Regions from separate parts of the Streptomyces sp. NPDC093591 genome, predicted to be linked through region 4. Evidence: riboswitches for the same ligand, from Rfam matches in the RefSeq annotation. Region 4 holds a riboswitch; each other region holds the start of a gene.
What was found. Region 4 has a riboswitch for cyclic di-AMP ahead of ACIREI_RS38045 (M23 family metallopeptidase). Riboswitches for the same ligand answer to the same signal wherever they lie in the genome.

Region 1 (5,254 bases), on a different contig from region 4:
GGCTGCTCTCACGCGTGCGTGTCGGGAAGTGCGCCACGCGTGTGCGGTGTCAGGCCGGGCGGACCACGCTGTGGATCGACGACTCTCCGTCGTAGTAGATCGACTCCTCGCGGACGTAGGCGCCGGGCTTCGGGGCGTGGATCATCATGCCGTTGCCGATGTAGATGCCCACGTGGGTGACGTCGTCGTAGAAGAAGATCAGGTCGCCGGGCTGGGCGTTGGAGAGGGAGACCGTGGTGCCGGCGTTGACCTGGTCGTAGGTGACGCGGGGGATGTCGACGCCTGCGGCCTTCCAGGCGGCCTGGGTGAGGCCGGAGCAGTCGTAGGAGTCGGGGCCGGTGGCGCCCCAGACGTACGGCTTGCCTATCTGGGAGCGGGCGAAGGCCAGGGCTTTGTCGGCCTTCGTGGCGTACGAGGAGTCCGAGGTGGACGAGTCCGAGGTGCTGGAGTCGGACGAGGACTCGCTGCTCTCCTGCTGCTGGGCCGCCTCCTGGCGTTGGCGCTCCGCCTCGGCCTGTTGGCGGGCCAGTTCCGCCGCCTTGCGTGCGGCCTCCTCCTGCTTGCGCTTCTCGATCGCGGCGAGGCGTGCCTTCTCCTCCGCCGTCAGCTTCGAGAGGAGCTCGCGTGCGTCGGCGAGCTTCCTCTGGACGGTGGTCTTGGCGGTCTGCAGGTCGTTCTGCGACTCGGTGAGCGTCTCGAGGCTCTGGGTGGCCTCCTGGCGCTTCGTCATCGTCGCGGACTGCTGCGTGAAGTAGTCGTCGACCGCTTCCTTCTGACGGCCGGTCATACGGTCCATCAGCTGGGTCTGGTCGAAGTAGTCCTGCGGGGTGTCCGCGAGGAGGAAGGTCGCCGTGTCGGGGGCTGCGGCGCCGGTGCGGTACTGGGCGGCGGCGTTGCGGCCGAGTTCCTCGCGCGCGTCGTTCAGCTTCTGGGTGCGCTTGGCCACGTCGTCGAGGAGGGTGTCGACGCGCTTGCGCTGCTTCGCGGTCTTCTCCTTGGCCGCGTTGTACTTCTCGGTGGCCGACTCCGCCTGGCGGTAGAGGTCGTCGACCTTCTTCTCGACCTCTTCGAGGCTCGGCTTGTCGTCCGCCGAGGGGCTCGCGTTGGCCGTCTGGGACAGCAGGGCCACGGAGGTGAGGGCCGCCGTGGCGAGGGCGGGGGTCCGTATGCCTGCTACGCGCGTACCCGCGGGACGCGACTTGCGGTGCGACGCCAAGGGAGGCGACTCCTTCCGTACTCCGCCTACCGAGTTAGCTGTCGGGTTCGGGCGGGTGGTCCGGAAGGGTTGCCCTACGGCCTGTCCCTGGACGGGATCGGGCCGATTCACCCCAAGTTCGGTGGGTCCCCGGCTCCGGCAGCGCGGCGGCGTACCGGACTCGGCGGAGGCCGTGCGGCCCGGCGACGTTCGCCGGTGGGGGTCGTACGGCCTGCCCGGCACGGTAGCCAACTCGTGTGGCCCCTGTGAAGGTTGATGTTCGATATGCCCGATACATTTTCGTGACCTTGGGTCAGGGCGTTGGGGGCGGGGGGTGGTGGGGGTGGGTGTGGGGTGGTGTGTGACTGGTTGGGTGGAGTGTGGACTTTTAGTCGTCTTTGGTCGTCGGTGAGGGGTCAGGGGCTTGGCGGGTAGTGCGGGTTCGGGTTGGTTTCGGACCGTGACGGGGTGGGTGTGGAGGGTGAGGGGGGTGTCGGCGGTGGTCGGGCCTGGAAGATCATCTGGTTGTGAAACCGACGATGTTCTCGGGGTGGCCGCGGGCTGTCAGTGGGGCGCCCTAGACTCGGAGAGCGATGAGCAGCCTCTTTGATGACAGCTTCCTGGCGGACCTCCAGGCCCCTCGCGGCCACGAGGAAGAACTTCCGCCGCCGCCCGAGGACGATCACACTCCGGAGCCGGTTCCGGACGATCTGTTCGGCGGGAAGTTCGACGTGCCTCCGGACCGGGACGCCTACTACCGCGACGGCGCCCCGCGCCCGGCCATCGACGCGGCCGCGCTGCTGGAGGGGCTGAACGAGAACCAGCGTGCGGCCGTCGTCCACGCCGGCGGCCCGCTGCTCATCGTGGCCGGTGCCGGGTCCGGCAAGACGCGGGTGCTCACCCACCGCATCGCCCATCTGCTCGCCGAGCGGAATGTGCACCCGGGGCAGATCCTCGCGATCACCTTCACCAACAAGGCCGCGGGCGAGATGAAGGAGCGTGTCGAGCAGCTCGTCGGCCCGCGCGCGAACGCGATGTGGGTGATGACCTTCCACAGTGCGTGCGTGCGCATCCTGCGCAGAGAGAGCAAGAAGCTCGGGTTCACGTCTTCCTTCTCGATCTACGACGCCGCCGACAGCAAGCGGCTCATGGCGCTCGTCTGCCGGGATCTGGATCTTGACCCGAAGAGGTTCCCGCCCAAGTCCTTCAGCGCCAAGATCAGCAACCTGAAGAACGAGCTGATCGACGAGGAGGACTTCGCCGCTCAGGCGACGGACGGCTTCGAGAAGACCCTCGCCCAGGCCTACGCCATGTACCAGTCGCGGTTGCGGGAGGCCAACGCCCTCGACTTCGACGACCTGATCATGACGACGGTCAACCTGCTGCGCGCCTTCCCGGACGTCGCCGAGCACTACCGCCGTCGCTTCCGCCATGTGCTGGTGGACGAGTACCAGGACACCAACCACGCGCAGTACGCCCTCGTGCGCGAGCTCGTCGGGACCAGCGAGCACCCGGTCGACGTACCGCCCAGCGAGGACGACATCCCGCCCGCCGAGCTGTGTGTCGTGGGCGACGCCGACCAGTCGATCTACGCCTTCCGCGGCGCGACCATCCGCAACATCCTCCAGTTCGAGGAGGACTACCCGGACGCGACGACCATCCTGCTGGAGCAGAACTACCGTTCCACGCAGACGATCCTGACCGCCGCCAACGCGGTCATCGAGCGCAACGAGTCGCGCCGCCCCAAGAACCTGTGGACCAACGCGGGCGCGGGCGCCCGCATCACCGGCTATGTCGCCGACACCGAGCACGACGAGGCACAGTTCGTCGCCGACGAGATAGACCGACTGACCGATGCGGGGGAGGCGAAGGCCGGCGACGTCGCGGTCTTCTACCGTACGAACGCCCAGTCCCGTGTCTTCGAAGAAGTCTTCATCCGCGTCGGCCTGCCCTACAAGGTCGTCGGCGGGGTGCGGTTCTACGAGCGCAAGGAGGTCCGGGACGTCCTGGCCTACCTGCGGGTGCTGGCCAATCCCGAGGACTCCGTGCCACTGCGGCGGATTCTGAACGTGCCCAAGCGGGGCATCGGCGAGCGTGCCGAGGCGATGATCGACGCCCTGTCCCAGCGCGAGAAGATCAGCTTCCCGCAGGCGCTCAAGCGCGTCGACGAGGCGTACGGCATGGCCGCGCGCTCGACCAACGCCGTCAAGCGGTTCAACACGCTGATGGAGGAGCTCCGTACGATCGTCGAGTCCGGCGTGGGACCGGCGACCGTCCTGGAAGCGGTGCTCGAACGCACCGGCTATCTCGCCGAGTTGCAGGCCTCCACCGACCCGCAGGACGAGACCCGGATCGAAAACCTCCAGGAACTCGCCGCCGTGGCGCTGGAGTTCGAGCAGGAGTCGGAGGAGGGGGAGGCGTCAGCCGGCCTCGCCGCCTTCCTGGAGCGGGTTGCACTGGTCGCCGACTCCGACCAGATCCCCGACGAGGACGAGGACGGCTCCGGCGTCATCACCCTGATGACCCTGCACACCGCCAAGGGCCTGGAGTTCCCGGTCGTCTTCCTCACCGGCATGGAGGACGGCGTCTTCCCGCACATGCGTGCCCTCGGCCAGACCAAGGAGCTGGAGGAGGAGCGGCGGCTCGCCTACGTGGGCATCACGCGCGCGCGTGAGCGGCTTTATCTGACGCGGTCGTCGATGCGGAGCGCGTGGGGGCAGCCGTCGTACAACCCGCCGTCCCGCTTCCTGGAGGAGATCCCGGCGCAGCACGTCGACTGGAAGCGCACGGGCGCGTCCGCGCTGGTCTCCTCCGGCCCGGCGTCCGGTGTGGCCGCCTCACTGTCCTCGTCCCGCTCGCGCTCCGCGGCCTCGGGCGCGTCCGGTTTCGCCACGCGCCGTACCTCGGAGAAGCCGGTCGCCCAATTGGCGGTCGGGGACCGGGTCACGCACGACCAGTTCGGGCTGGGCACCGTGATGGCGGTCAAGGGCACCGGCGCGAACGCCGAGGCGACGATCGACTTCGGGGACACCAAGCCGAAGCGGTTGCTGTTGCGGTACGCGCCGGTGGAGAAGCTCTAGCAGCGCTGACAAGTGTGCGCCCCCGTTGTAGATCGGGGGCGCACATCGAAGTCGATGAAGTCGTCGGCCGTCGGCCGGTTACGACGGGTCGAGGCCGTGGCTGCGCAGCCAGGGAAGCGGGTCTATGGCCGAGCTGCCACCCGGCCGTACCTCGAAGTGCAGGTGCGGGCCGGTCGAGTTGCCGGAGTTGCCGGAGTACGCGATCGGGTCGCCGGCCTTCACCGTCGTACCGGAGGCGACGCGGTAGCTGGAGAGGTGGCAGTACCACGTCTCCGTGCCGTCCTTCGCGGTCACGATCATCATGTTGCCGTAGGCGCTGTTCCACTGCGTCCGGACGGTGCCGTCGGTCGCGGCCATCACCGTCGTGCCGTACGAGACGGGGAAGTCGATGCCGGTGTGAACCGACATCCAGTTGATGCCGGCCTGGCCGTAGTAGGCGCTGAGGCCGTGCTGCGCCACCGGGAGGGCGAATTTGGGGCGCAGCCGCTCCTTGCGGGCCGCTTCCTCCGCCGCCTTCTTCTTCTCGGCCACCTGCTGGGCCTTGAGGTCGATGCGCTCCTGCGTGCGGCTGGCCCGGTCGGCGAAGTCGTCGGCGCCGGCGGAGAGGCTCTCGAGCTGGGTGTCCAGCTTGTTGTTCGCGGTGGACGGCTTCACGGCCTGGGCGTCCGAGGCCGTCGTCGCCGTGTCCTTGTCGTCGGTCGTCAGGGTGCCGACGGAGGCGGCGGCGATCCCCGCGACGCCCATCACACACGCCGAGGGCACGGCGACCGTCAGCAGCGCGGAGCGCTTGGGAGGCGTACGGCGGCGGGAGCGGGACCCGCTGCGGGAGGCGGCGCGTGGGGAGGGGGCAGCAGTGGACTCCTCCTGGCCGTCGAGGAGCGGGGACGCGGCGGGGAGATCGCCGGTGGCGCTCAACTCGGCGTCGTGCTGGGCGGGATCGCCGTACGCGGCGGGGTCGTCGTACGACGTGGGGGCGGCG
Region 2 (5,254 bases), on a different contig from region 4:
CGCATGGCGGCCGGCGGGTCGTCATTGCCCAGCGAGCCGAAGTTGCCGTGCCCGTCGACCAGCGGGACGCGCATCGAGAAGGGCTGGGCCATGCGCACCAGGGCGTCGTAGATCGACGCGTCGCCGTGCGGGTGCAACTTACCCATGACCTCGCCGACGACGCGGGCGCACTTCACATAGCCGCGGTCGGGGCGCAGGCCCATCTCGTTCATCTGGTAGACGATGCGGCGGTGCACCGGCTTGAGGCCGTCGCGGGCGTCCGGCAGGGCGCGCGAGTAGATGACCGAGTACGCGTACTCGAGGAAGGAGCCCTGCATCTCGTCGACGACGTCGATGTCGAGGATCTTCTCCTCGTACGAGTCGTCGGGCGGCGGGGTCTTCGTGCTGCGGCGGGCCATCGCTGCCGGCTCCTCTGGTTCTGGTCGCTCGAGCGTTTGCGGGATCTGACGCGGACCATTGTGGACCGCGGCACTGACAACCACCGACCAGGACCCGATGTTGGGCTCCCGCCCGGCGTGCGAGAAGTGTCGCCGACGCCGGGCCCTCCCCGCGACGGAGGGGCGGGGCGGGGCGCCAACCGCCCTGGTCGAGGCGCCGCTTGCGCGACGGCAAGCGCGCGCCGCGAGACCGTTCACTCGCCGGAGTGATCGCCGGGCACCGTCCGAAGTCGTGCGGCAGCGGACAGGAGGGAGGGTATGGCGAGCTGGGCCCGAGCGCCGTCCTGTTCCGCGTTCCCGGCCCACGTTCGCCGTCGTACGGACACGGCGTTCTGACCGGGAACTTCGCCGACCCTTCGGACGCTGCATACAGTGGCAGGAACTGAGCACGAACTGCTCGACACAACGCAGTGCACGCGACCGGAAGGACACCTTGCCCATGGGTCACACGGCCACACCGGAGGCACAATCCGGCGGCCTCACCGCGACGGAGCACCGCCTGGCCAACGGCCTGCGCGTGGTGCTCTCCGAGGACCACCTCACGCCGGTCGCCGCGGTCTGTCTCTGGTACGACGTCGGCTCCCGTCACGAGGTCAAGGGCCGTACCGGACTCGCCCACCTCTTCGAGCACCTGATGTTCCAGGGCTCGGCGAGCGTGAAGGGCACGGGCCACTTCGAGCTCGTCCAGGGCGCGGGCGGCTCGCCGAACGGCACCACCAGCTTCGAGCGCACCAATTACTTCGAGACCATGCCCGCCCACCAGCTGGAGCTCGCGCTGTGGCTGGAGGCCGACCGCATGGGCAGCCTCCTGGTGGCGCTCGACGAGGAGGGCCTGGAGAACCAGCGGGACGTCGTCAAGAACGAGCGCCGCCAGCGCTACGACAACGTCCCCTACGGCACCGCGTTCGAGAAGCTGACCGCCCTGTCGTACCCGGACGGACACCCGTACCACCACACGCCGATCGGCTCGATGGCCGACCTGGACGCGGCCAGCCTGGAGGACGCGCGCGCGTTCTTCCGCACCTACTACGCGCCCAACAACGCCGTCCTGTCCATCGTCGGCGACATCGACCCGGAGCAGACGCTCGCCTGGGTCGAGAAGTACTTCGGCTCGATCCCGGCCCACGACGGCAAGCCCGAGCCGCGCGACGGCTCGCTGCCCGAGATCATCGGCGAGCAGCTGCGCGAGGTCGTCGAGGAGAACGTCCCGGCGCGCGCGATGATGGCCGCCTACCGGCTCCCGGCGGACGGCACGCGCGAGTGCGACGCGGCCGACCTGGCGCTGACCGTCCTCGGCGGCGGCGAGTCCTCCCGCCTCTACAACCGCCTGGTCCGCCGCGACCGTACGGCCGTGGCGGCCGGGTTCGGACTGCTGCGCCTGGCCGGAGCGCCCTCCCTGGGCTGGCTGGACGTGAAGACCTCCGGCGATGTCGAGGTGCCCGTCATCGAGGCCGCCGTCGACGAGGAGCTCGCCCGCTTCGCCGCGGACGGCCCCACCGCCGAGGAGATGGAGCGCGCACAGGCCCAGCTGGAGCGCGAGTGGCTGGACCGGCTCGGCACCGTCGCGGGCCGCGCCGACGAACTGTGCCGGTACGCGGTCCTGTTCGGCGACCCGCAGCTCGCCTTCACCGCCGTACAGCGCGTCCTCGACGTCACCGCCGAGGAGGTCCAGGCGGTGGCCAGGGCCCGCCTGCGCCCCGACAACCGCGCGGTGCTCGTGTACGAGCCGACCGCAGCCGAGGCAGAGGACCTCGAGGCAGCCGAGACCACCGACGAGAACGAGGAGTCGGCGCAGTGACCGAGCTCGCCAGCATGGACTTCCACCCGCAGCCCCAGGCCGGCGAGGCCCGGCCCTGGGCGTTCCCGGCGCCCGAGCGCGGCAAGCTGGACAACGGCCTGACGGTCCTGCGCTGCCACCGCCCCGGCCAGCAGGTCATCGCCGTCGAGGTGCTCCTGGACACGCCGCTGGACGCCGAGCCGAAGGGGCTCGACGGCATCGCCACGATCATGGCGCGCGCCTTCTCCGAGGGCACCGACAAGCACACCGCCGAGGAGTTCGCCGCCGAACTGGAGCGCTGCGGCGCCACGCTCGACGCCTACGCCGACCACCCCGGCATCCGCGTCAGCCTCGAGGTTCCGGTCTCCCGCCTGCCCAAGGCGCTCGGCCTGCTCGCCGACGCCCTCAGGGCGCCCCTGTTCGACGACGCCGAGGTCGAGCGCCTGGTGCGCAACCGGCTCGACGAGATCCCGCACGAGCTGGCCAACCCCTCGCGCCGCGCCGCCAAGGAGCTCTCCAGGCAGCTGTTCCCGGCGACCTCTCGTATGTCCCGCCCGCGTCAGGGCACCGAGGACACGGTCGCGGGCATCGACTCCGCGGCCGTGCGCGCCTTCTACGAGCGGCACGTGCGCCCCGCCACCTCCACCGTCGTGGTCGTCGGCGACCTCACGGGCGTGGACCTCGACGCCCTGCTGGGCGACACCCTGGGCGCCTGGACCGGCTCCCCGGCCCAGCCCCGGCCCGTGCCGCCGGTGACCGCGGACGACACCGGGCGCGTCGTCATCGTGGACCGCCCCGGAGCCGTGCAGACGCAGCTGCTGATCGGCCGCATCGGCCCCGACCGGCACGACCGCGTGTGGCCCGCGCAGGTGCTCGGCACCTACTGCCTCGGCGGCACCCTCACCTCCCGCCTGGACAAGGTCCTGCGCGAGGAGAAGGGCTACACCTACGGTGTGCGCGCGTTCGGGCAGGTCCTGCGCTCGGCCCCGGACGGCACGGGCGCGGCCATGCTCGCCATCAGCGGCTCGGTCGACACCCCGAACACCGGCCCGGCGCTGGACGACCTCTGGAAGGTCCTGCGCGGGGTCGCCGATGAGGGGCTCACCGACGCCGAGCGGGACTTCGCCGTGCAGAACCTCGTCGGGGTGGCGCCGCTGAAGTACGAGACGGCCGCCTCCGTGGCGAACACGTTGGCCGACCAGGTCGAGCAGCACCTGCCCGACGACTACCAGGCGACGCTGTACCAGCGGCTCGCCGCGACCGGCACCGTCGAGGCCACCGCGGCGGCCGTGAGCGCCTTCCCGGTGAACCGTCTGGTGACGATCCTCGTCGGCGACGCGGCCGAGATCCGGGAACCTGTCGAGGCCCTCGGCATCGGCGAAGTCACCGTCGTGGCAGCCGAGTAGCAGGCGGACACCGCGCCCGGACACCGCGCCGGGCGACGGCACGCACGCGTAAGGGGCCTTGGTGACTTCGAAGCCACCAGGGCCCCTTTATGCCCGAATTGAGGGAAAGGTTGCCTGTCTGGCCTGTGGGATGCGCTACAAAAGCCGCGATCCGTTTGGGGATTGAAAGTCGTGCCGCTTAGCGTCTTCCGGGCTGTCCGTCAGGCAGTGCGCCGCGCCCGCGGCACCGGACAGCCATCGCCGAGTCCCCGTACGGCGCGAGCCAGGGGAGCCGGGGACCCACCGTAGTCCCTGGGGTGAATCGGACGCCCGCGCAGCCGCGAGGGGGTCCGTAGGAGACCTTCCTGCTCCGAACCCGTCAGCTAACCCGGTAGGCGAGAAGGAAGGAAAGGACCAGCCACTTCATGGCGTTCACCTGCGCCACCGGGAAGAACCGTCCCACCGGGAAGCACCGTCGCCCCAGCCGGTTCGAACGCTCCACCGCCCGCGCGGCCGGCGTCGCGGCTCTCACCGCCACCGGCGTCATGGGCACCCTCGCCGCCCCGGCGCTCGCCGCCGAACCCGCCGCCGAGCAGACCGGCCTCATCCCCGTCGTCACGATCGAGGACTCGATCGCCGACCAGATCGACGCCCAGGCCGCCGCCCAGGAGCAGGCCGCCGAGGAGGCCGCGGCCCGGAAGAAGGCCGCCGAGGAGGCCGCGCGCAAGAAGGCGGCCGAGAAGGCCAAGCAGGAGCGCGAGGCCAAGGAGCGCGCCGCCCGCGAGGCCGAGCGCCAGCGCCTGCTGTCCTACGTCGCCCCGATCTCCGGCTCGTACGTCTCCACCGGCTACAAGGCCGGCGGCGCCGTCTGGTCCTCCGGCAGCCACACGGGCGTCGACTTTCACGCCGCCAGCGGCACCTCCGTCCACGCGGTCGGCTCGGGCACCGTCGTGGAGGCCGGCTGGGGCGGGTCGTACGGCAACAGCATCGTGATCAAGATGAACGACGGGACGTACACCCAGTACGGCCACCTGTCCTCCATAGGCGTCTCGGTGGGCCAGACCGTCACCCCCGGCCAGCAGATAGGCCTGTCCGGCGCCACCGGCAACGTCACCGGAGCGCACCTGCACTTCGAGGCCCGCACGACGGCGGAGTACGGCTCCGACATCGACCCCGTCGCCTACCTCCGCTCCCACGGCGTGAACGTCTGACGACGCAAGCTCCGCCTCTTGGGCCCCGGCTCCCCGAGCCGGGGCTTTCGGCGTTTCGGACGACCGGCTGTCCAAAAAATATCCATGGATTCCGACCCGCCATCGGAAATTCCAGCAGGTTGCAATAGAGTCACTGAACACACGTCATTCGTCGACGTTTCACGGGGATTAAGGCGGAGGTCGGTCATGCGTATTCCGGCGCACTCGGTATGCACCGCGATCCGGGACGACATCGTCGCCGGTGTCTACGAGCGCGGCAGCCGGCTCACCGAGGAACTCCTCGCGCGCCGATACGGCGTCTCCCGCGTCCCCGTGCGGGAGGCCCTGCGCACCCTGGAGGCGGAGGGCTTCGTCGTGACCCGGCGGCACGCGGGCGCGTGCGTGGCCGAACCGACCGAGCAGGAGGCCGCCGACCTGCTCGAGATGCGCACTCTCCTGGAGCCG
Region 3 (5,254 bases), on a different contig from region 4:
CCCCACCACCGGGCAGTACCCCGGCCGACGCTCCGGATACCGTCAAGGAGTGACCAACCAGCCCCACCCCCCGGCCCCGACCACCCCCCAGGCCCCCGAACTCTTCACCTGGGAGTTCGCGACGGACCCCTACCCCGCCTACGCCTGGCTCCGCGAGCACGCGCCGGTGCACCGCACCCGCCTCCCCAGCGGCGTGGAGGCCTGGCTGGTCACCCGCTACACCGACGCCAAGCAGGCCCTCGCCGACGCCCGCCTGTCCAAGAACCCGGCCCACCACGACGAACCCGCCCACGCCAAGGGCAAGACCGGCATTCCGGGTGAGCGCAAGGCCGAGTTGATGACGCACCTGCTGAACATCGACCCGCCCGACCACACCCGCCTGCGCAGGCTCGTCTCCAAGGCCTTCACCCCTCGCCGCGTCGCCGAGTTCGCCCCTCGGGTGCAGGAGCTCACGGACCACCTCATCGACGGGTTCGCGCAGAAGGGGAGCGCCGACCTGATCCACGAGTTCGCCTTCCCGCTGCCCATCTACGCCATCTGCGATCTGCTCGGCGTCCCCCGCGAGGACCAGGACGACTTCCGGGACTGGGCCGGCATGATGATCCGGCACCAAGGCGGACCCCGGGGCGGCGTCGCACGGTCCGTGAAGAAGATGCGCGGCTATCTCGCCGACCTCATCCACCGCAAGCGCGAGGCACTCCCCGACACCCCCACCCCCGGCGAGGACCTCATCTCCGGCCTCATCCGCGCCTCCGACCACGGCGAGCACCTCACCGAGAACGAGGCCGCCGCCATGGCCTTCATCCTGCTGTTCGCCGGCTTCGAGACGACGGTCAACCTCATCGGCAACGGCACCTACGCCCTGCTCACCCACCCCGAGCAGCGCGCCCGCCTGCAGACCTCCCTCGCCGCGGACGAGACCGCCCTCCTCGAAACCGGCATCGAGGAACTCCTGCGCTACGACGGCCCCGTCGAACTCGCCACCTGGCGCTTCGCCACCGAACCGCTCACCATCGGCGGACAGCACATCGCACCCGGCGATCCGGTCCTCGTCGTTCTGGCCGCCGCCGACCGTGACCCGGAGCGGTTCACGGACCCCGACGTCCTCGACCTCGGCCGCCGAGACAACCAGCACCTCGGCTACGGCCACGGCATCCACTACTGTCTCGGCGCCCCGCTCGCCCGCCTGGAGGGCCAGACCGCCCTCGCCACGCTCCTCACCCGGCTGCCGGATCTGGAACTCGCCGTGGATCCTGCCGAGTTGCGTTGGCGGGGCGGCCTCATCATGCGCGGACTGCGTACGCTTCCGGTGGAGTTCACCCCTGTTGGGTGAGTACGTCCACCGGCGCAAACGTGACACGCGCTCAAGTCTGTGATCTTCACGTGATCTGCGCGGCATTAACTTGTGACAAGTGATCGTCTGCCTATACGTTCACGGATCAATGACGGCGCCCAGGTTTCAAGCGCCGCGGTCACCGTTGTCTCGCGAAAGGTCCCCGCATGCTCTCCGGGAACGGTCGTCACCGTCGCCCCCGTCAAGCTCCGGCGCTCCTCGTCGCGGCCGGAGTGACCGGGTCCGCCATCGCCATCCCGCTCCTCGGCGCCACGGGCGCGAGCGCGGCCGAGGGCACCGTGTGGGACAAGGTGGCCGACTGTGAGAGCGGCGGCTCCTGGAGCGCCGACAACGGCGACGGCCACTACGGCGGACTGCAACTGACCCAGGACGACTGGGAGAAGTACGGCGGCCTCGACTACGCCTCCAGCCCCAACCTGGCGAGCCGCTCCCAGCAGATAGCCGTGGCCCAGGACATCCTCGCGGACCAGGGGACCAGCCCTTGGGGCACCTGTGCGGTGCTCAACGGGCTCACCCAGAAGTCCGGTTCGGTCGACCTCGACACCGGCGTCGAGGAGGACTCGCCCTCTGAAGTGTCCGGATCATCCGGATTGCTCGATTCATCCAACTCGTCGAGTTCATCGAGTTCGAATTCATCGGACTCGTCCGATACGGCGGACACGTCTGGCGACTCCTCGAATTCCTCCGACTCCTCGAACTCGCCGAGCGGCTCTTCCGGCGGCTCGTCCGAATCGTCCCCAGATTCCTCTCCTTCTTCCTCTTCGCCCTCTTCATCCTCTACGACGGACAACTCCTCGAAGTCCGATACATCCGCGAACACGAGCGCCTCACAGTCGCCTGACGGCTCTCCCATAGAGACGCCCGAGAGTGACAATCAGGACAACTCGGAGCAGGGAGAGGGCTCCCGGAGCCTCGTCGACACCGGGGCCATCGACTCCGGAACGACCGGCTCCGGGCGTCATCGTGGGCCCAGTGCCGACGAGAGCGAGGCGACCGAGAGCGCCGTCAAGTCCTCCGGCCGCCATGCCTCGTACACCGTCCGCGCCGGCGACACTCTCGCCTCCATCGCCGACTCCCTTGAGCTCGACGGCGGATGGTCCGCGCTGTACGACGCGAACAAGCGGGCCATCGGGACTGACGCGAACCACATCTTCCCCGGTCAGACCCTGGAAGTCCCCGCCGAATAAGGGGCGAACAGGGTGAAAAACAGCCCGAGTTCACGTCATGATTCGCGCTGAATGTCCGCTTTGAATGCAGTGAGAGATAGATCTCAGAAGCCCTGATCGTCTTTGAAATTCCCCGAATCGCGTGGCTACGGTCATGACCGCTCGTCACCACGAGCCCCGGCTGCCGCAACGCCGAATCCTGCCAGCGGCCGTACGGGAACAGTCGTCGCGTAAAGCGCCGTAGGCAGGAGCGGGGGACCCAAGGTAAGCGCCGGGTCCGGCAGTTGAGGCCCTTCGGGGCCGCACGGCCGGAGTCGGCTAGGGGTGAAGCCGCGCATCAGGAGCCGAAAGGCGACGTGCGCGGCCGGGCAACTCAACCGGCCCGAACCCGACAGCTCACCTCGCAGGCGTCGGTGAGGGGATCTCTCCATGCTGTTTTCCAGCAAGGGCAAGCACCGTCGTCCGTCCAAGGCCGCTCGCGCCATAGCCGTCGTCGGTGTCACCGGCGCCGCCGCCGTGGCCGCCCCGCTGATGGCGGCCGGCAGCGCCTCCGCCGCCACCGCCTCCGAGTGGGACGCCGTCGCCCAGTGCGAGTCCGGCGGCAACTGGTCGATCAACACCGGCAACGGTTACTACGGCGGTCTGCAGTTCTCCGCCTCCACCTGGGCCGCGTACGGCGGCACGGCGTACGCCTCCACCGCCGACCAGGCCACCAAGGCCCAGCAGATCGAGATCGCCGAGAAGGTCCTTGCGGGCCAGGGCAAGGGCGCCTGGCCGCACTGCGGCACCGGCCTGTCGAGCGCCGCCTACAACGGCTCCGGCTCCTCGTCGAGCGGCTCCTCGCAGAGCAGCGAGAGCACCACCCGCTCCACCGAGCAGCAGTCGGCCTCCCGCTCCAGCGAGCGTCCCGCCACCAAGAAGAGCACCAAGACCGTCACCACCCCGACCGGCGAGAAGGTCAAGAAGGGCGACGGCGAGTACAAGGTCGTCAAGGGTGACACCCTCAGCTCGATCGCCGCGGAGCACGGCGTCAAGGGCGGCTGGGAGAAGCTCTTCCAGCTGAACAAGGACATCGTCGAGGACGCGAACCTGATCTACCCGGGTCAGCAGCTGCACCTGAAGTAGTACCGACAGCTGAACCACAGCGCCCTCACATCCGTGGACCTCATAGTGGAGGTCCCGTGAGGGTCACCCCCCGTCCCCCACGGGCTCCCCGCTCCGGTGCGTCTTCCCCCGTACGCACCGGGGCGGGGCTTTTTCTTTCCCTGTATGTCACCCACCCTTTGTTCCGGCAGTGAACAATGGGTACGGTTCGGTCCTGTCCACGGGACGGTCGGTCGGCTGCCGACGTCCCCGAGGCGGTTAGGCTCTAGTCGCAAGGCTCACAGCCCCGCACTACCAGCGTCACATCCACGAAGGAGATGCTCGTGCCGTCCATCGACGTCGTCGTAGCCCGGGAAATCCTCGACTCGCGAGGCAACCCCACCGTCGAGGTCGAGGTCGGCCTCGACGACGGCAGCACGGGTCGTGCCGCCGTTCCGTCCGGCGCCTCCACCGGCGCCTTCGAGGCCATCGAGCTCCGCGACGGCGACCAGAACCGCTACCTCGGCAAGGGTGTCGAGAAGGCCGTCCTCGCCGTCATCGAGCAGATCGGCCCGGAGCTCGTCGGCTACGACGCCACCGAGCAGCGCCTGATCGACCAGGCCATGTTCGACCTGGACGCCACCGACAACAAGGGCTCCCTCGGCGCCAACGCCATCCTCGGCGTCTCGCTCGCCGTCGCCCACGCCGCCTCCGAGGCCAGCGACCTCCCGCTCTTCCGCTACCTGGGCGGCCCGAACGCGCACCTGCTGCCGGTGCCGATGATGAACATCCTGAACGGCGGCTCGCACGCCGACTCCAACGTGGACATCCAGGAGTTCATGATCGCCCCGATCGGCGCGGAGACCTTCTCCGAGGCCCTGCGCTGGGGCGCCGAGGTCTACCACACCCTCAAGAAGGTGCTGAAGACCAAGGGCCTGTCCACCGGCCTCGGTGACGAGGGCGGCTTCGCCCCGAACCTGGAGTCCAACCGCGCCGCCCTCGACCTCATCGTCGAGGCCATCAAGCAGGCCGGTTACGTCCCCGGCGAGCAGATCGCCCTCGCGCTGGACGTCGCCGCGTCCGAGTTCTACAAGGACGGCAGCTACGAGTTCGAGGGCAAGTCCCGCTCGGCCGCCGAGATGACCGAGTACTACGAGGAGCTCGTCTCCGCGTACCCGCTGGTCTCCATCGAGGACCCGCTGTACGAGGACGACTGGGACGGCTGGAAGATCATCACCGACAAGCTCGGCGACAAGGTCCAGATCGTCGGCGACGACCTGTTCGTCACCAACCCCGAGCGCCTGGCCCGCGGCATCGAGGAGGGCGCCGCCAACGCCCTGCTCGTCAAGGTCAACCAGATCGGCTCGCTGACCGAGACCCTGGACGCCGTCGAGATGGCCCAGCGCAACGGCTTCAAGTGCATGATGTCCCACCGCTCCGGCGAGACCGAGGACGTCACCATCGCCGACCTCGCCGTCGCCGTGAACTGCGGTCAGATCAAGACCGGTGCCCCGGCCCGCTCGGACCGCGTCGCCAAGTACAACCAGCTGCTGCGCATCGAGGAGATCCTCGACGACGCCGCGGTGTACGCCGGCCGTAGCGCCTTCCCGCGCTTCAAGGGCTGAGTAGTGGCCTCGTAGGAAGCGTCGTA
Region 4 (5,254 bases):
GCGACCTTCTTCGTCCGCGTGATCATGTCGCCCTTCGCGCACCCGCTCTTCACGGTCCTCACCGGTATCGGTTTCGGCATCGCCGCGCTGTCGGGCGACCGGCAGCATGTGCGGCGCGTCCTCCTTCCCTTCTCCGGGCTGCTGCTCGCCATGGGCATGCACGCGCTGTGGAACGGCTCGTCGTCCTTCGGGGAGTTCGGTTTCTTCGCGGTGTACGCGGCCTTCATGGTGCCCGCGTTCGGGCTGCTGACGTGGCTGGTGATCTGGACCCGGCAGCGCGAGCTGCGGACCGTGCGCGAGGAGTTGCCCGCCTATGTCGTCGCCGGGTGGCTGACGCCGGGCGAGCCCTTCGTGCTCGGCTCGATGCGGGCCAGGCGGACGGCACGGCAGTATGCGCGGCGGCGTGGGGGGCGGGCTGCGGCTCGGGGGGTGGCGCAGTACGAGGCGTACGCCACGTCGTTGGCGTTTCTACGGCATCGGGGGCGGCGTGGGCGGGCCGGCGCCGACTTCGTCGTACGGGAGCGGGAGTTGCTGCACGAGTTGTGGCGGCGTCGGGAGGTGGCGCGGCCGGCGCTGGAGCATGCGGGGGCCGCGCAGGCTTGGTCGGCGTACGGGTATGGGGCGCCGGTGCCGGTTTACTGGCCGTCGTATGGGCAGCCGTACGGGGACCGGTACGGGGCGGCGCCGTATCCCGCGTACAACCCGTATCGGACGTGAGCGGCGGGGTTGGAGCGGCTCGGGGTGTCGACCTCGTTGCCTCGCCCCCGCCGCCCCTACCCGTCCCATCCCCCAGGGGCTGCCGCCCCTTCGACCCCGCGCTTCCTGGGGGCTGCCGCCCCCAGACCCCCGCATCGGCCCTGAACGGGCCTCGTCCTCAAACGCCGGACGGGCTGAAATGCACGGGCCGGCGCCGAGAAGCGAGGTCAGCGCCGCAGGGCCAAGCCCCCTACGGGTGGGTGGGGGCTAGGAATGGCAGTGCCTCAGGCGGACGCCTCCGTCAGGTTCGCCAGTTCCTCGTCCGTCAGGGTCAGCTCGGCCACTCCCAGCAGCGCCGGCAGTTGTTCGAGTGTCCGGGCCGAGGCGATGGGGGCCGCTACCGTCGGCTGGGTCGCGAGCCAGGACAGGGCCACCGTGGCCACGGGGGCCGCGTGGGCCTGGGCGACCTCGTCGAGCGCGGCCAGCACCCGTTGGCCCCGCTCCGTCTCCAGGTACTTGCCGGCGCCCTGGGCGCGCGGGCTCTGTACCGCCGTATCGGCGCGGTACTTGCCCGTGAGGAAGCCGGACGCGAGGGCGTAGTACGGGACCGCCGCGAGGCCTTCGCGTTCGGCGAGGTTCTGGAGCTCGCCCTCGTAGGTGTCGCGGGAGACCAGGTTGTAGTGGGGCTGAAGAGCCACATACCGGGCCAGGCCCTCGCGGTCGGAGAAGGCGAGGGAGGCCGCCAGCCGTTCCGCCGAGATGTTGGACGCGGCGATGTGCCGGACCTTGCCCGCCTTCACCAGCTCGTCCAGGGCGCCGATGATCTCCTCGACCGGCACTTCCGGCTTGTCGAAGTGGGTGTAGTAGAGGTCGATGTGATCCGTGCCGAGGCGGCGCAGGGAGGCGTCGGCGGCGGCCTTGATGTTGGCCGCGGTCAGGCCCTGGAAGTCGGGGTGCTGGCTGGCCTTCGTGGCGATCACGACGTCGTCCCGGTTGCCGCGCGCCTTGACCCACTTGCCGATGATGGTCTCGGACTCACCGCCCACGTTGCCCTCGACCCACGCCGAGTACGAGTCGGCCGTGTCGATGAAGTTGCCGCCCGCCGCCGCGTAGGCGTCGAGGACGGCGAAGGACTGGGTCTCGTCGGCGGTCCAGCCGAAGACGTTGCCGCCGAGGGAGAGCGGGAAGACCTCGAGGTCGGAGGAGCCGAGCTTGCGCAGGGAAGCAGTCATGCTCCCTGCCAACGCTCTTGGCAGAGGCCGTTCTTCCGGGTCCGCCGCAAAGTTCCCGTAAACAAGCGGCCCCGGCGCTCCGGAAAACCGGCAGCCCTGACGTCGGGGGGTTGCCGTCAGGACCGCCGGGGATCAGAAGTGGGGGAACCTCAGGGCGTGAGCCCCTTGCCGCGCAGCCACGCCAGCGGGTCGATGCCGCTCGTGCTGCCGTCGGGGTGTACCTCGAGGTGCAGGTGTGCGCCGGTCACGTTGCCCGTGGCGCCCACGCGGCCGATGACGTCGCCCGTGCTGACCTTCTGGCCGACGCTCACGCTGATCGAGGACTGGTGCGCGTACCAGAGCTCGGTGCCGTCGTCGAGGGTGAGCACCGTCTTGTAGCCGTAGGACCCGTCCCAGCCGGCGAAGGTGATCGTGCCGGAGTGAACCGCCTTGATCAGCGTGCCGGTGGGGGCGGCGAAGTCGAGACCCGTGTGGTAGCCGGAGGACCAGTAGGCGCCGGCCTGACCGAAGGTCGAGGTGATGGTGTACGAGGAGGTCGGCAGCGTGAACTGCTTGGCCAGCTCGGCGAGGCGCTCGGCCTCGGCCTTCTTGCGGGCCTCCTCCTCGGCCTTGGCCTTCGCGGCGGCGGCCTTGGCCTCGGCCTCCTTCTCCGCCTTGGCGGCCGCGGCGGCGGCCTCCTTCTCTGCAGCGGCGACGGCGGCCGCGGCGGCCTTGTTGTCGATCTGGTCCTGCTGCAGCTCGGCCTGCGCGATGATCCGGCTGCGCAGCGCCTCACCGGCGTCGGTGGTGCCCTGCGTGGTCTCCTCGGTCGCCGCGCCCATGCTGCTCAGCGCGGTCGCGGTGTCCTCGGCGGCCGCGGAGGAGTCGTCGTCGGAGATGAGGGGCAGGTCCGGCATGGTGATGGCGACCGGCGGCTTGCCGCTGTTCGCGCTGGCCATGCCGCCCGCGCCGACGGCGGCTATGACACCGACGCCGAGAACCGTGGAGCTGCGGGCGAGTCCCCCGCCGCGCTGCTTGGAGACGCGATGCCTGCCGCGAACGGGACGAATGGACTCCGCGGTGGGGTTCCACTCCTCCAACGGGCCCTCGTCGGTGCGGTAGCGGTCGTAGCCGAAGGTGTCGGTACCGCGTTGGCTCGGCACGAACGGGGCTTGCTGGGCAGGCCTGTTGGACGCCACGTGGGCGTGCTCCTTTCCTTCCTTCTCGCCTACCGGGTTAGCTGACGGGTTCGGAGCAGGAAGGTCTCCTACGCGCGTATACCGGCCGTGAGTTCACGGCGGCATCCATGCGATTCACCCCAAGGTGGTGGTTCCCCGGTTCCCTTGCGGGATTCGGCGCGTGCGCACGGAGCCGCCTCTTGTGACGGCTGGGACGACCGCGCTGCGTTATCGAACGTTAATAGACGCGGGGTGTGGATTCCAAGCTGTTCCGCTTGATCATTAACGATTCTCGCCTGGACTTACGGGTCATGAGCGGCCTAAATCGGGCGAGTTGGCCAGGACTCAGGGACCACACAGGTATTGACGGTATGTCAGTTGTTATGCGGAGGGCGGTCGCCCGGTCACGTCCGGTGACAACGATCAAGGTCGGTGTACGGCCATGAGAGCCAGGTCGTCCGCCATGCCGCCCCCGGAGTGCCTGCGCGCCTCCGCCGCGAGCACGTCGAGCAGCGCGGCCGGCTTGCGGCAGGCGTTGTCCCGTCCCGCGAGCCGCGCCTCGGGGTCGTAGAACCGGTCCCTGTCGTCCCGCGCCTCGGACAGACCGTCGGTGTACAGCAGCAGCGTGGCACCGCTCGGGAAGCCGGCCTCCTGGGCCCGGTCGGGCCAGGCGCCGAGCTCACCCATGCCGAGCGGCAGCGCGGGCTCGGGGGCGTGCAGCGGGCGCACGGCGCCGTCGGCGTACAGCAGCAGGGGCGGTGGATGCCCTCGGTTGACGAGGCGCACGGTCCCGTCGCCGTGCGGCAGCTCGGCGAGGACGACGGTGGTGAAGCCCTCGGAGGACTCGATCCCCTCGCGCCGCGTGCGTTCACGCGCCGGCGCCCGCTCCAGCCGCTGCGCCACCGCCTCCAGCGTGACCTCCTGCTCGGCGGCCTCCCGGAAGGCCCCGATGACGACGGCGACCGCCGCGACCGCGCCCATGCCCTTGCCCTTGCCCTTGCCGCGCACGTCCCCCACGACGAGCCGGACGCCGTGCGGAGTGTCCTCCACGGCGTACAGGTCGCCGCCGATGGAGGCGCCCTCCTGCGCGGCCTCTACCGTGCCGCGATCTGGACACCGCCGATCCGCTCGGCGGGCTCGGGCAGTACGGCGCGCTGGGCGGCCTCGGCGATCTCCCGGGCGGAGGCGAGGCGCTCGCCGCTGCGCCGGACGAGGACGTTGACGAGGACGGCGAGCACGGCGACGGTGACCACGGTGACCAGCTCGGTGATCACCTCCGCCCGGGAGATGCCGCCGAGGATGAGGCGGAGCGTGAGCAGTACGGCGAAGGCGGCGAGGCCTGTGAGCACCGTGCCGCGCAGCGAGGAGAGCGGGGCGGCCACCAGGGGCGCGGCGGTGAAGAAGGGAGCGCCGGTGAAGTCGGTGGGCGTGTGTAGTCGTACGCGCCCCCGGCCGCGATCAGCAGGGCGGGGAGCAGCCGGACGAACCGGCGTGCGTACGAGATCCGCCGTTCCTCCACCTCACCAGGGTTGCCGAACCGGGGGCGGCGAGCGAGTCGGAAAATCTTCGCGCATCATCGCGGAAAACACTCAGGGCCGGAACCAATTGGTTCCGGCCCTGAGTTTCAGTAGCGGGGACAGGATTTGAACCTGCGACCTCTGGGTTATGAGCCCAGCGAGCTACCGAGCTGCTCCACCCCGCGGCGATGACTCAATAGTACGCCATCCGCAGGACAGAAAGCACACGCCTTTCCCGGCGTCACGGCAGCAGGTGGGTATTCGGGGCTTTTGCCCGTTCCTCGTACTCCGGCAGGACCAGGACATCCACCCCCTCCCCCGCCAGCAACCCGCTCCCGTCGGCGCCCACCACGAACGTGTCCGGCTCCCGCCAGGCCGTCACCACCCGCCGCACCCCCGCCTCCAGGATCAGCCGCGCGCAGGGCGCCGGACGGGAGGCCCGGCGGGTGCACGGCTCCAGGCTGCTGTACACCGTCGCCGATGCCAGCCTCGGATCACCGGCCGCGATCTTGGCCAGCGCCGCCTCCTCCGCGTGCACCACGGGATCGTCGCCCTCCCTGGAGTGCCCCCGCGCCAGCTCCGTGCCGTCGGCCGCCACGACCACCGCCCCGACGCTGAAGGCGGTCGCCGAGGGCGGGCACTGCGCGGCCAG

Region 1: another riboswitch for cyclic di-AMP. It lies ahead of ACIREI_RS23450 (NlpC/P60 family protein); the one in region 4 lies ahead of ACIREI_RS38045 (M23 family metallopeptidase).
Region 2: another riboswitch for cyclic di-AMP. It lies ahead of ACIREI_RS39265 (M23 family metallopeptidase); the one in region 4 lies ahead of ACIREI_RS38045 (M23 family metallopeptidase).
Region 3: another riboswitch for cyclic di-AMP. It lies ahead of ACIREI_RS13755 (transglycosylase family protein); the one in region 4 lies ahead of ACIREI_RS38045 (M23 family metallopeptidase).

Annotation. Positions count from the first base shown of each region.
Region 1 is NZ_JBIWIY010000011.1:8,310-13,563, forward strand. It holds gene ACIREI_RS23450 (NlpC/P60 family protein) at 50-1,216, opposite strand; cyclic di-AMP (ydaO/yuaA leader) riboswitch at 1,225-1,392, opposite strand; gene pcrA (DNA helicase PcrA) at 1,789-4,275, shown strand; gene ACIREI_RS23460 (M23 family metallopeptidase) at 4,354-5,254, opposite strand, start outside.
Region 2 is NZ_JBIWIY010000023.1:93,910-99,163, forward strand. It holds gene ACIREI_RS39250 (DNA topoisomerase (ATP-hydrolyzing) subunit A) at 1-398, opposite strand, end outside; gene ACIREI_RS39255 (M16 family metallopeptidase) at 877-2,235, shown strand; gene ACIREI_RS39260 (M16 family metallopeptidase) at 2,232-3,620, shown strand; cyclic di-AMP (ydaO/yuaA leader) riboswitch at 3,849-4,011, shown strand; gene ACIREI_RS39265 (M23 family metallopeptidase) at 4,025-4,810, shown strand; gene ACIREI_RS39270 (GntR family transcriptional regulator) at 4,997-5,254, shown strand, end outside.
Region 3 is NZ_JBIWIY010000005.1:328,340-333,593, forward strand. It holds gene ACIREI_RS13740 (hypothetical protein) at 1-53, shown strand, start outside; gene ACIREI_RS13745 (cytochrome P450) at 50-1,333, shown strand; gene ACIREI_RS13750 (transglycosylase family protein) at 1,501-2,541, shown strand; cyclic di-AMP (ydaO/yuaA leader) riboswitch at 2,747-2,945, shown strand; gene ACIREI_RS13755 (transglycosylase family protein) at 2,950-3,645, shown strand; gene eno (phosphopyruvate hydratase) at 3,942-5,228, shown strand.
Region 4 is NZ_JBIWIY010000022.1:20,449-25,702, forward strand. It holds gene ACIREI_RS38035 (PrsW family intramembrane metalloprotease) at 1-717, shown strand, start outside; gene ACIREI_RS38040 (aldo/keto reductase) at 981-1,928, opposite strand; gene ACIREI_RS38045 (M23 family metallopeptidase) at 2,078-3,106, opposite strand; cyclic di-AMP (ydaO/yuaA leader) riboswitch at 3,118-3,275, opposite strand; partial or broken gene ACIREI_RS38050 (PP2C family protein-serine/threonine phosphatase) at 3,509-4,604, opposite strand; tRNA gene ACIREI_RS38055 (tRNA-Met) at 4,714-4,787, opposite strand; gene ACIREI_RS38060 (dihydrofolate reductase family protein) at 4,844-5,254, opposite strand, start outside.